DNA from 3 places in the Pseudomonas sp. ADAK2 TE3594 genome. Region 1 is predicted to be linked to each of the others. Evidence: predicted binding sites of a transcription regulator. Region 1 holds the regulator's gene; each other region holds the start of a gene.

Region 1 (4,209 bases):
ATCACCCGCACACCTACCGGCGACATTGACGTGGTGACTTCGGTGGGCAACCTCGCCTACTTTGAGCAACTGCAGACCGCTGGCGACACCAAGCCTGTTCAGGGCTGGGGGGTGACCATCCAGTACCACGCCGCACAAAACCGCGTCGTGCTGATCGACAAGGCAAAAGTCGTCGACAAAGACAACAACACCACCCAAGGCGAGAAAATCGTCTACGACACGGTGAAAAAGCTTGCGAGCGCCGGTCGCGCCACGGGTAACAAGGTCACCGAGACACGTCCTCGCATCGACATGGTGATCCAGCCGAAGAAGAAAACCGACGAGCAAAAGGCCCAGTAATGGCAACTCTGAAAGCTCAGCATCTGGCCAAGAGCTACAAGAGCCGTCAGGTCGTGCGCGACGTCAGCCTGTCCATCGACAGCGGTCAGATCGTCGGCCTGCTTGGCCCTAACGGCGCCGGTAAAACCACCTGTTTCTACATGATTGTCGGCCTGGTACAGGCCGATCAGGGTCGCGTACTGATCGACGACCTGGATGTCAGCCACCAGCCGATGCACGGTCGTGCGAAGGCGGGTATCGGCTATCTTCCGCAAGAAGCGTCGATCTTCCGCAAACTGTCGGTGGCCGACAACATCATGGCCATCCTCGAGACACGCAAGGAACTCGACAAGGCCGGTCGTCGCAAAGAGCTGGAAAGCCTGCTGCAGGAATTTCACATCCACCACATCCGCGACAACCTCGGCATGAGCCTGTCCGGTGGTGAACGCCGCCGCGTGGAAATCGCCCGGGCACTGGCCACCAATCCGAAATTCATCCTCCTCGACGAACCCTTCGCCGGTGTGGACCCGATTTCGGTGGGCGACATCAAGCAGATCATTCATCACCTCAAGGCCAAAGGCATTGGTGTGCTGATCACGGACCACAACGTCCGCGAAACCCTAGATATCTGCGAAACCGCCTACATCGTCAACGACGGCCAACTGATCGCTGAAGGTGACTCCGCCACCATCCTGGCCAATGAGCTGGTCAAGGAAGTGTATCTGGGTCATGAGTTCCGCCTGTAAGCACTGAGGTGCCCGGGTCGCCGAGAGCGCGCGCACTTCAATAAAAAATCAATAAGTTTTTATTGTTACAGCGCTCTAGGCAAACACTTCAGTTTCAGGCATATAATTTGCTTATGTTTGGCGCTTCGGCGCCCTGTAGTGGATGGCGCATGTGCGCCGGCGAATAAGGTGTTAAGCCCCTGCCATGAAACCATCGCTAGTCTTGAGAATGGGCCAGCAGCTGACGATGACACCGCAGCTGCAACAGGCCATCCGCCTGCTCCAATTGTCGACCCTGGACCTGCAACAGGAAATCCAGGAGGCCCTGGAGTCCAATCCGATGCTCGAACGCCAGGAAGAAGGCGACGACTTCGATAACGCCGACCCCTTGGCCGATAGCGCCGAACAGAAACCCAACGCCGACATTCAGGAACCCTCCTACCAGGAAACCGCCCCAACGGTGGACAACCTCGAGGAAGGCGACTGGAATGAGCGCATTCCCAACGAATTGCCCGTCGATACTGCCTGGGAAGACGTCTACCAGACCAGCGCCAGCAGCCTGCCGAGCAACGATGACGACGAGTGGGATTTCACCACCCGCACATCCGTCGGTGAAAGCCTGCAAAGCCATTTGCTCTGGCAACTGAACCTGGCACCGATGTCCGACACCGATCGCCTGATCGCCGTGACCCTGATCGACTGCATCAATAATCAGGGCTACCTGGACGAAACCCTTGAGGAAATCCTCGAGGCGTTCGACCCGGAACTGGACATCGAACTGGACGAAATCGAAGCCGTCCTGCACCGCATCCAGCAGTTCGAACCCGCAGGCATCGGCGCCCGCAACCTCGGTGAATGCCTGCTGCTGCAACTGCGCCAGCTGCCCGCCAAGACCCCTTGGCTGGCCGAGGCCAAGCGCCTGGTCACCGATTACATCGACTTGCTCGGCAGCCGCGACTACAGCCAACTGATGCGTCGCATGAAGCTCAAGGAAGATGAACTGCGTCAGGTCATCGAATTGGTCCAGAGCCTCAACCCGCGCCCAGGCTCACAAATCGAGTCCACCGAAGCCGAATACGTCGTTCCCGATGTGATTGTGCGCAAGGACAACGAGCGCTGGCTGGTGGAGTTGAATCAGGAATCGGTGCCACGCCTGCGTGTCAACGCCCAATACGCCGGTTTCGTGCGTCGCGCCGATACCAGCGCTGATAACACCTTCATGCGTAATCAGTTGCAGGAAGCTCGCTGGTTCATCAAGAGCCTGCAAAGCCGCAATGAAACCCTGATGAAAGTCGCCACCCAGATCGTCGAGCATCAACGCGGCTTTCTTGAATACGGTGACGAAGCCATGAAGCCGTTGGTGCTGCACGACATCGCCGAAGCGGTGGGCATGCATGAATCGACGATTTCACGGGTGACCACGCAAAAATTCATGCATACCCCGCGGGGCATCTATGAACTGAAATACTTTTTTTCCAGCCACGTCAGTACCTCAGAAGGCGGTGAATGCTCGTCCACGGCGATCCGCGCGATCATCAAAAAACTGGTTGCCGCGGAAAATCAGAAAAAGCCGTTGAGTGACAGCAAGATCGCTGGTTTACTGGAGGCACAAGGCATTCAGGTGGCTCGCCGCACCGTCGCCAAGTACCGCGAATCCCTCGGGATCGCGCCTTCGAGCGAACGCAAGCGGTTGATGTAGAGCCACGCCACAGCGTTCCAGTGGTAGATCATCTGATCTACCGCTTTATGCACTGGCAACGAAGGAGAAGCTGTATGCAAGTCAACATCAGTGGACACCAACTGGAAGTGACCGAACCTCTTCGCACCTACATCGGCGAAAAACTCGAACGATTAGAGAGGCATTTCGACAAGATCACCAACGTGCAGGTCACGATGACGGTCGAGAAGCTCAAGCAGAAAATCGAAGCCACGCTGCATATTCCCGGCAATGAAGTGGTCGCTAATGCGGAACATACCGATATGTACGCAGCGATCGACGCACTGACCGACAAGCTGGATAAACAACTCAAAAAGCATAAGGAAAAGACCCAGAGCCTCCTCCAGGGCGCGACCGGTCGTTAACACTCCCAACCCATGATCCGACTTGAAAGCATCCTGACCCCCGGCCGTTCCCTGGTGAACGTGCCGGGCGGCAGTAAAAAGAAAGCCCTCGAGCAAATTGCCAACCTCATCCATCGCGAAGTGCCGGATCTGGCCATGCAGGATGTCTTCGAGAGTCTGGTCGCCCGTGAAAAACTCGGCTCCACCGGTTTTGGCAACGGCATCGCCATCCCCCACTGCCGTCTCAAGGGCTGCGAATCGCCCATCAGTGCCTTGATGCACCTGGATGCACCCATCGATTTCGACGCCATCGACGGTGCGCCGGTTGACCTGCTGTTTGTACTGCTGGTCCCGGAAGCCGCCACCGATGCACACCTGGAATTGCTCCGCCAGATCGCCAGCATGCTGGATCGCAAGGAGGTGCGTGAAAAACTGCGCAGCGCCCCGAGCAACGAAGCGTTGTATCAGGTTGTCCTGGACGAGCAGAACGGTCACTAATCATGCGCCTGATCATCGTCAGTGGCCGCTCCGGCTCAGGTAAAAGTACCGCCCTCGATGTGCTCGAGGACAACGGCTACTACTGCATCGACAACCTGCCTGCCGGCTTGCTGCCGGAACTGGCCGAACGCGCGCTGATTCACACCGAACTGGCACAACCGCTGGTGGCCGTATCCATCGATGCACGCAACCTGCCGAGCCACCTGTCACGGTTCCCCGAATTGCTGGAAGAGGTCCGCAGCCGGCATATCCAGTGCGATGTGCTGTACCTGGACGCTGACGAAGAAACCTTGCTCAAACGCTTTTCGGAAACTCGCCGTCGTCACCCGCTGAGCAGCGCAAATCGCTCGCTGGCGGAGGCGATAGAGGACGAAACCAATCTGCTGGGGCCGATTGCCGATCTGGCCGACCTCAAGGTCAATACCACCAATCTGAACCTGTATCAGCTACGCGATACCATCAAGTTGCGCCTGCTGAATCAACCGGAACCGGGCACTGCGTTCCTGGTGGAATCTTTCGGGTTCAAGCGGGGCATGCCGGTGGACGCCGATCTGGTGTTCGACGTGCGCTGCCTGCCCAACCCTTACTGGAAGCCGGAGCTACGGGC
Region 2 (4,209 bases), 4.8 Mb from region 1:
CAGCCTGGACATCGCCACCAGTTTCAAACGGGTGGAACTGACGACGTTGACGCCCTACTCCGGCAAGTTCGCCGGTTACCGTATCCGCAAGGGCCGACTCAATCTCGACCTGCATTACAAGATCACCAACGGCCAGCTCCTGGCCGAAAACAAAGTGGTGGTCGAGCAGTTGCAACTGGGTGAAAAGGTCGACAGCCCGGACGCGGTGAGCCTGCCACTGAAATTGGCGATTGCCTTGCTCAAGGATGTCGACGGCAAGATTTCCATCGAGCTGCCAGTGAGCGGCGACCTGAACAACCCGCAGTTCAGTGTCATGCCGATTATCTGGCAGACCCTGCGCAACCTGATTGTGAAAGCGGCCGCAGCGCCATTCAAAATGATTGGCGGCCTGGTCAGTGGCGGTGGTTCGGAAGACTTGGGCACCGTGGCATTCGCACCGGGTTCAAGTGACCTGAGCAAAGACGCCGAAGCGGCGCTGGTCAAATTGTCCCAGGCGCTCAAGGAGCGTCCGGCCCTGCGCCTGGAAATCGAAGGCACCGCCGCCAAGAGCAGCGATGGCCCGCTGATTGCCGAGCAACGCCTGGAGCGGGAATACCAGTACAACTACTACAAAATGCTCCAGCGTCGCGGTGACAAGGTGCCGGCCCAGGCCTCATTACTGCAAGTGCCGGACAGCGAGAAAGGCCCGCTGCTCGAAGGGATCTACCGCACACGCCTGAAGACCCAGCCGCCCGCCGAATGGAAGGACTTGGGCAAGGAAGAACGCAGTAAAAAAATGCGTGAAGACGTGATTGGCTTCTGGAGTTCCAGCGAGGTGCTGTTGCGTCAACTGGGGCAAGAACGGGCCAGCAGCATCAAGGATTATCTGGTGGACAAGGGTCAATTGGCCGATGACCGCGTGTACTTCATCGATGCCAGCCTCGGTGAGGCAGAAAGCGATGGCCGCGTTGTCACGCCCATGCATCTGGATGCCGAGTGATGGGCGCACGTTGGCTTCTGAGCCTGGCGCTGTTGCTGGTTGCCGGCCAGGCAGCGGCGGCCGATACCTTGCGTTGCGGCAGTCAATTGATCAGCGTCGGGGACAGGTCCGGCGAAGTGCTGCAAAAATGCGGAGAGCCCGTTGCCCGCGATTTGTTGGGCTACAAACGCAGCGCCAATCGGCGGGAAGAGTTTCAGGTCGAGGAATGGACCTACGGCCCCAACAGCGGGATGTACCAGTACCTGCGCTTTGAAGGCAACCGGTTGGTTCGAATCACCAGCAAGCGTGGGAATTGAACAATCGAGCTTGCCCCACTTCCCTAATGTAGGAGCCAGGCTTGCCGGCGAACCAGCCGCCTCGGTCCATCAGGGATACCGCGTAATCGTTCTTCGCGGGCAAGCCTCGCTCCTACAAGTGATGCGTTGCTGCAAATAGAACAGGCCCCGACACGAATGCCGGGGCCTGTAATGGCCACGTCCTTGTGGCCTTCGCATGAACTCTCAAGTAGCGGCAGACGTATGACTCGGCCCGTCTACCGCACCTTCTCCCGGTCCAGGCGAGAAGCCTTGTCTTACTCGGACTTCAGGCCGTCAGCGGATACCGCTTTGACGCCTTTGATTTTCTTGGCGATAGCCACGGCGGTTGTTTTCTGAGCGTCTGTCAGAACGCTCATGGAAGACAGGGAAACAACGCCTTTGTTGGTTTCGACTTTGATGTCGGTGCCTGGGATGCCTTTTTCGGTTACCAGGTCTGCTTTGACTTTGGTTGTGATCCAGGTATCGGAAACATCCTCTTTCGCTTCAGTGACTTCACCGGCGGCCAGCATCATGGGTGCCTGAGTCACTTGGGTGGTCTGTGCGAATGCAGCGTTGGCCATGGTCAGGGTCAACGCGGTAGCAGTAGCGGCAGCGATAGCGAACTTCTTCATACGAGTAACTCCTGTATTTCTGGAAAGTCTGCTGCGTGTCTTGTCAGCAGGGTTACTAGAGAGAGTGCGAACGCTGTGCCAACTGTCAGATTAAAAATAAATAGATATAAATCAATAAGTTAGACAAAACTGTGATTTTCGAAATCATGCAAATTGCATGACTGCGACATTATCTACATGCAACTTGCGGGTTTTAGCGCAGGCCTAAGGCCATGAATTGTCGGGGGTTTTCGTGATCATCCAAATCGCCCCCAAATGACCAACAAAAAAATGCCCCGCGTCGTGAGAAGCGGGGCATTGTTTATGCCGGGTGATATGGATCAGGTACCGGTGCAGCCTTTAGGTGCGTACTCTTGTAGAGCCGTCGTAGCGCAAGTCCAGCCACCGGCGAGGGTACGCGAAAGCGTAACGGTTTTGCCGAGCACCGGCCCCGGTGCGTTGAGAATCGTGCAACCAATACTGCCCACACCGGTAGAGGCGGTACCTGTCGCTGTAATCGTGCAATTACCCGTGGGGGTCGTCGCGCCGATCCCGGCGGGGGCGGCAATATCGGTGCCTTGATTAATAACGTCTTCGAAAGGCACCTTCAGTGCCGAGATTTCTGCAACCGCAGCGGTGACCTTCGCCCGTGATTGGTATTTCGAATACTGCGGCAACGCAAACGTCGCCAGAATCCCGATGATCGCAACCACGATCAGCAGCTCGATCAGAGTAAAACCATTTTGATTTTTCATAGACAGGCTCCATGCATGAGTCGAAATCTCATGATCTGAACAAGGCACAGCACAGGTCATGCCAAGCCGCGCGCGCCCCTGCCTGCGGGGCGCGAGATCGCGCTAAAGACCTTTCCTGCTCCAAGGATCCGCACTATCTGACACTTTTTGTCACCTAACCCCGGCTGGTTTGGTTCCACTGCTTGACTAGGCTATAAGTCATTAACTGTCTGACGTCGGTATCCCAATGAATGACATTGCCCTTAGCGGTCTGGCCAAGCAATTGGTGCTGGCCGAGCTGATCACTGACCAAAGTGCGCAAGAGGCGTATCAGCAAGCCCAGCGCAATCGAATCTCGCTGGTCAGCTATCTGGTGCAAAACAAACTACTGAAGAGCTGGCAAGTCGCCGAAGTGGCCTCGGAGCACTTCGGTATGGCCTTGCTGGACCTCAATTGCCTGGACAAGGACACCCAACCTCGAGGGCTGGTCAGCGAGAAGTTGATCCGTCAGCATCACGCCCTGCCCCTCTGGCGGCGTGGTAACAAGCTGTTCGTGGGGATTTGCGACCCGACCAATCATCAAGCCATCAACGACATTCAGTTCAGCACCGGGCTGAGCACCGAAGCCATTCTGGTGGAGGAAGACAAGCTCAGCGACGCCATCGAAAAATTCTTCGACAACCACTCCACCGGCCTGGAAGACATGGCCGATGTCGACCTCGACGGGCTGGACATCGAGTCGGTCGATGAGCAGAAACAAGACGTCCTCGTGGGGCAAGACGCCGATGACGCGCCGGTGGTGCGCTTCGTCCACAAGATGCTGCTCGACGCGATCAAGAGTGGTTCTTCCGACCTGCATTTCGAGCCCTATGAAAAAATCTACCGCGTGCGGATGCGCACCGATGGCATGCTGCGGGAGGTCGCCAGGCCGCCGACACAACTGGCCAACCGCATTGCTTCGCGGCTGAAGGTCATGGCCAGTCTCGACATCTCCGAACGGCGCAAACCCCAGGACGGGCGAATCAAGATGCGCCTGTCCAAAAGCAAGTCCATCGATTTCCGGGTCAACATCCTGCCAACCCTCTGGGGCGAGAAGGTGGTGATCCGGATCCTCGACCCGTCCAGCGCCCAAATGGGCATCGATGCCCTCGGCTACGAACCCGACCAGAAAGACCTGTACATGGCAGCCCTAAAGCAGCCACAGGGAATGATCCTGGTGACCGGCCCCACCGGCTCGGGCAAGACCGTATCGCTCTATACCGGGCTGAACATCCTCAACACCGTCGACATCAATATTTCCACTGCCGAAGACCCGGTAGAAATCAACATCGAAGGCATCAACCAGGTCAACGTCAATCCCAGGCAAGGACTGGATTTCGCCCAGGCGCTGCGCTCGTTTCTGCGTCAGGACCCGGACGTGATCATGGTCGGTGAAATCCGCGACCTCGAAACCGCCGAAATCGCCATCAAGGCCGCCCAGACCGGGCACATGGTGCTTTCCACCCTGCACACCAACAGCGCCGCGCAAACCCTGACCCGCTTGCACAACATGGGGATTCAGGGGTTCAACATCGCGACCTCGGTCAGCC
Region 3 (4,209 bases), 2.6 Mb from region 1:
AGGAAGCGGTCGATGTAACGGATCAGGGTTTCATCGTCCAGGTCGGTGGCGAACAGCTCGGCGTGGCGTGGGCGCATGCCGCCGTTACCGGCGACATAGAGGTTCCAGCCGTTCTCCGTGGCGATCACGCCCACGTCTTTGCTCTGCGCCTCGGCACATTCACGGGTGCAGCCGGAGACCGCGAACTTGAGCTTGTGCGGCGAGCGCAGGCCTTTGTAGCGATCCTCGAGGGTCAGGGCCATTTTCACGCTGTCCTGCACGCCGTAACGACACCAGGTGCTGCCCACGCAAGACTTCACCGTGCGCGTCGATTTGCCGTAGGCGTGCCCGGTTTCGAAACCGGCCTCAATCAGCTCGGACCAAATGTCCGGCAACTGATGCAACTGCGCGCCGAACAAGTCGATCCGCTGGCCGCCGGTGATTTTGGTGTAGAGGTCGTATTTCTTCGCCACCACGCCAATCGCAATCAGCTTGTCGGCTGTGATCTCGCCCCCGGCAATGCGCGGCACCACCGAATAGGTGCCGTTTTTCTGCATGTTAGCCATGAAGGTGTCGTTGGTGTCCTGCAACGGCACCAGCGAGGCGTCCATGATCGGCTGGTTCCAGCACGAAGCGAGAATCGAGCCCACCGCCGGTTTACACACGTCGCAACCAGTGTGACCACGGCCGTGTTTAGCCAGCAGCTCTTCGAAAGTGATCACCCCTTCTACCCGCACCAGCGCATAAAGCTCCTGACGGGTGTAGGCGAAGTGTTCGCACAGGCTCTTGTCGACACTGACGCCACGGGCAATCAACTCATGCTCGAACACTTGCTTGAGCAGCCCTGCGCAACCGCCGCAACCGGTGCAAGCCTTGGTCTGCGACTTGAGCAGGCCCAGGTCGGTGCAGCCACCGTCGATGGCCGAGCAGATCGAGCCCTTGGTGACGTTATGGCACGAGCAAACGGTCGCCGACTCGGGCAGCGCGCCCGGGCCCAGGGTTGGCGCGCCGGTGGACGATGGCAGAATCAGGCTGGCGGGTTCCGACGGCAAGGCAATGCCGTTCTGCATGTATTGCAGCAGGGTGTCGTAATAGCTGTTGTCGCCGACCAACACCGCGCCGAGTACGCGTTTGCTGTCGGCATCCACTACCAGGCGACGGTAACTGGCCGTCGCTTCATCGATGAACTGATAGCTGCGCGCCCCCGGCGTCTGGGCATGAGCATCGCCGATGGAGCCGACATCGACGCCGAGCAGTTTGAGCTTGGTCGACATGTCGGCGCCCTGGAACGGCTCCGCCACTTGATTGCACAGCAGCGTCGCGACGCCACGTGCCATTTGATAACCGGGGGCTACCAGACCGAAGAGGCTGCCGTTCCAGGCGGCACACTCGCCGATGGCGTAGATATTCGGATCGCTGGTCAGGCACTGATCGTCAATCACCACGCCGCCACGCGGACCGATGTCCAGCGCACATTGGCGGGCCAGCGCGTCTTGCGCGCGGATGCCGGCAGAGAACACGATCAGGTCGGCTTCGAGGAATTCGTCATTGGCAAAATTCATCCGGTAGCGGTACTGCTCGCCGGCACTGATCGACTGCGTGCCACGCGACAGATGCACGCCAACACCGAGCCGCTCGATTTGCGCCTTCAGCGCCAGGCCACCCTGCTCGTCCAACTGCACCGGCATCAGGCGCGGGGCAAATTCCACCACATGCGCTTCCAGGCCCAGGCTTTTCAGGGCGTTGGCGGCTTCCAGACCGAGCAGGCCACCACCGACCACCACGCCACGCCGGGCATTGGCTGCCGCGGCACGAATCGCGTCGAGGTCTTCCAGAGTGCGATAGACCAGGCGCGAGTCACCTTCCGCACCTTCAATAGGCGGCACGAAGGGATAAGACCCGGTGGCCAGAACCAGTTTGTCGTAAGCGACGCAACCTTGTGCGGTGATCACCTGACGTCGCGCTCGGTCGATTTCCAGCACCGGCACGCCCAAATGCAGAGTGACGCCCGGCGTCTGATACAGAGAGGCTTCGCCCAGGGCCAGTGACTCGGCATCGCGACCACCGAAATACTCCGACAGATGCACCCGGTCGTAGGCGCGCATCGGCTCTTCGCTGAAGACATGCAGGCGATAGTGGTCAAGGGCGCCGCGCTCGATGAGCTGCTCGACACAATGATGTCCGACCATGCCATTGCCGATCACGATCAGTGTTTGCAGTTTGTTCAACGCGGCAACATTGGAATTCATAGTAAGCACCCAGCCAAAGCCAATCACGGTTAAAAAAGCAAAAAAAAACGCCTGAAACCTCTCGGTTTCAGGCGTCTTTGCCTGTTCTTCGCGGTGTTCGACCTGGCGCCTTCGCCGGATCCACCGATGTTGCCCACGACCTGCTCGGCCAGTCGATCTTCGTTGATCGAGTGGGCTGCCCATCTGTTTTCGATGGACCTGAGGGGAACAATGCAGCCTTTGTGCCAGTCCGCGGTTCAGTTCTGGAAAACCGATCTCTGAACGATGGGAAAATGTGATAAAGACACCGGCCCACGCAGGTCTCATCGGGCGCGAGCCAACTTTGCAGGCCCCTGCGAGCGGGTGGACGGACGTTGGAGTGGTAGGAAGGAATAGCTCAGGAAACCGCTTCGCACTGGTGCACGCTGTCAGGCATGGCTCTGTAAAAGTGCATGCGGCTACGTTCTATTTGGGCTTAGTCCCGCAAGCAATGCCAGTCAGTTAAGCGCGAATCCCTGTGGGAGCGAGCCTGCTCGCGATAGCGGTGGATCAGTCAATATTGATGCTGAATGTTCCGCCGTCATCGCGAGCAGGCTCGCTCCCACAGGTTTTCTCAACATTGCCGGAATACGCGTGTTTAAAAGCCCCGAAGGTTACTTCCTGAAAGCTACAAGATCTTGCGCCGTTGCCTACGCTTACGCCAGAATCCGCCGGCTTGTGCGCCTTGCCCCTGGCCTCTATTGTTTCCGTGCCACTGCCCATCAGTGGTCGGGTTTAGTCGCCCGGTTGGATATTTAGAGAGTTGCACAAGCTCATCAGTTAGGCAGATCCACGCCTTCGCTCGATGGTGGCTGTGCGCAGGGCGCCTTCGGGCGCGCCGGCTTTGCTAGCTTCCCCGGTCTGCTAACCTGCGTACAGCTGCCTCCCTCTCGTTTAGCAGCAGGAGGGTTGGCACCCAATCAGAGAAGCCAGCTTATGTTCAAAGTTACGCCCAACCCACCGGACACCGATCCGATATCCCCCTACGAACCCAATTCAAAAAAACTCAACGAGGCCGCCGAACGGGCCCTCGATTATCACCTCAATACGATTGCCGACATCAAAGCCACCGCGCGTAAACCCAGCAAGCTGTTTTCCGTGGCCCCAGAGGCGACTACCGAAACCCTGGCGGTTTTTTTGGTCGAGACGCTGGCCTCGGTCGATGTGATGGTCCATCAGTTGGTGGATCATCTGGAGGGTGAGTCGCGTCACGCCCTGCTGGGCATTTCCAACAGCATCATGGTGGCGGAGATCACCGCGAACCGGGTGCTGGATCACATTAATACGCCTGAGTAGGTATGGGCTGTTGTGGTGAGTGAGTTGCTGACGCGGGGTTGTGCAGTGATCCTTTTTTTGGGGGCCGCTGCGCGACCCAGCGGGAGCAAGCTCCCTCGCCACAGGTTTCTCGGTGTTTGTTCCCAGTAGAGTATCCCGAGGCCGCGACCTTTTGGCGCATGACCGGCGGGCCATCGATTGAGCGCCATGGCGCAACAGTTTGTTAACATCCGTGCGCTTTTTTTCGTCTGATTGATCAGCCACTGTAGATTCCCGGTCGCTACACAGGATGCTTTTTTCCATGAGTACGTTGTATACCCGTCGCACGGTCCTGCAAGGCATGAGCCTGTTGAGCCTTGGCCTGCTCGCCGGCTGCGATGACAGCAGCAAGCTGTCGTTCAAGTACGGCAAGGACCTCAGCGACAAGATCATGGGGCGCACCTTCAAACTCAAGGACGCCCAAGGCGAAACCCGGATGCTGGGCAGCTATCGGGGCCTGATGCCGATGGTTTTTTTCGGTTTCACCCAATGTCCGGCTGTTTGCCCAACGACGCTGGCCCGTGCGGCACAGGCGAAAAAACTGATGGGCCGCGATGGCGAACGCCTGCAAGTGATCTTCATCACCCTGGACCCCGAACGCGATACGCCGCAAATGCTCGACGCCTACGTCAAAGCCTTCGATCCAAGT

What was found. The regulator sigma-54, encoded in region 1, starts transcription at its own class of promoters, with help from an activator protein. The targets are predictions, from matches to a motif close to ANTGGCATNNANNTTGCTNT.
Region 2: a site for sigma-54 is predicted at 2,688-2,707, ahead of AB7M22_RS22455 (pilin). Genes of this name have one in related genera too.
Region 3: a site for sigma-54 is predicted at 2,438-2,457, ahead of nirB (nitrite reductase large subunit NirB). Genes of this name have one in related genera too.

The regions. Positions count from the first base shown of each region.
Region 1 covers NZ_JBRJGV010000001.1:185,636-189,844, reverse strand. The annotation lists gene lptA (lipopolysaccharide transport periplasmic protein LptA) at 1-339, shown strand, start outside; gene lptB (LPS export ABC transporter ATP-binding protein) at 339-1,064, shown strand; gene AB7M22_RS00790 (RNA polymerase factor sigma-54) at 1,249-2,742, shown strand; gene hpf (ribosome hibernation-promoting factor, HPF/YfiA family) at 2,817-3,125, shown strand; gene ptsN (PTS IIA-like nitrogen regulatory protein PtsN) at 3,138-3,602, shown strand; gene rapZ (RNase adapter RapZ) at 3,605-4,209, shown strand, end outside.
Region 2 covers NZ_JBRJGV010000001.1:5,021,470-5,025,678, forward strand. The annotation lists gene AB7M22_RS22440 (DUF748 domain-containing protein) at 1-979, shown strand, start outside; gene AB7M22_RS22445 (DUF2845 domain-containing protein) at 979-1,275, shown strand; gene AB7M22_RS22450 (BON domain-containing protein) at 1,551-1,907, opposite strand; gene AB7M22_RS22455 (pilin) at 2,228-2,641, opposite strand; gene pilB (type IV-A pilus assembly ATPase PilB) at 2,868-4,209, shown strand, end outside.
Region 3 covers NZ_JBRJGV010000001.1:2,818,925-2,823,133, forward strand. The annotation lists gene nirB (nitrite reductase large subunit NirB) at 1-2,228, opposite strand, end outside; gene AB7M22_RS12755 (DUF6124 family protein) at 3,183-3,542, shown strand; gene AB7M22_RS12760 (SCO family protein) at 3,823-4,209, shown strand, end outside.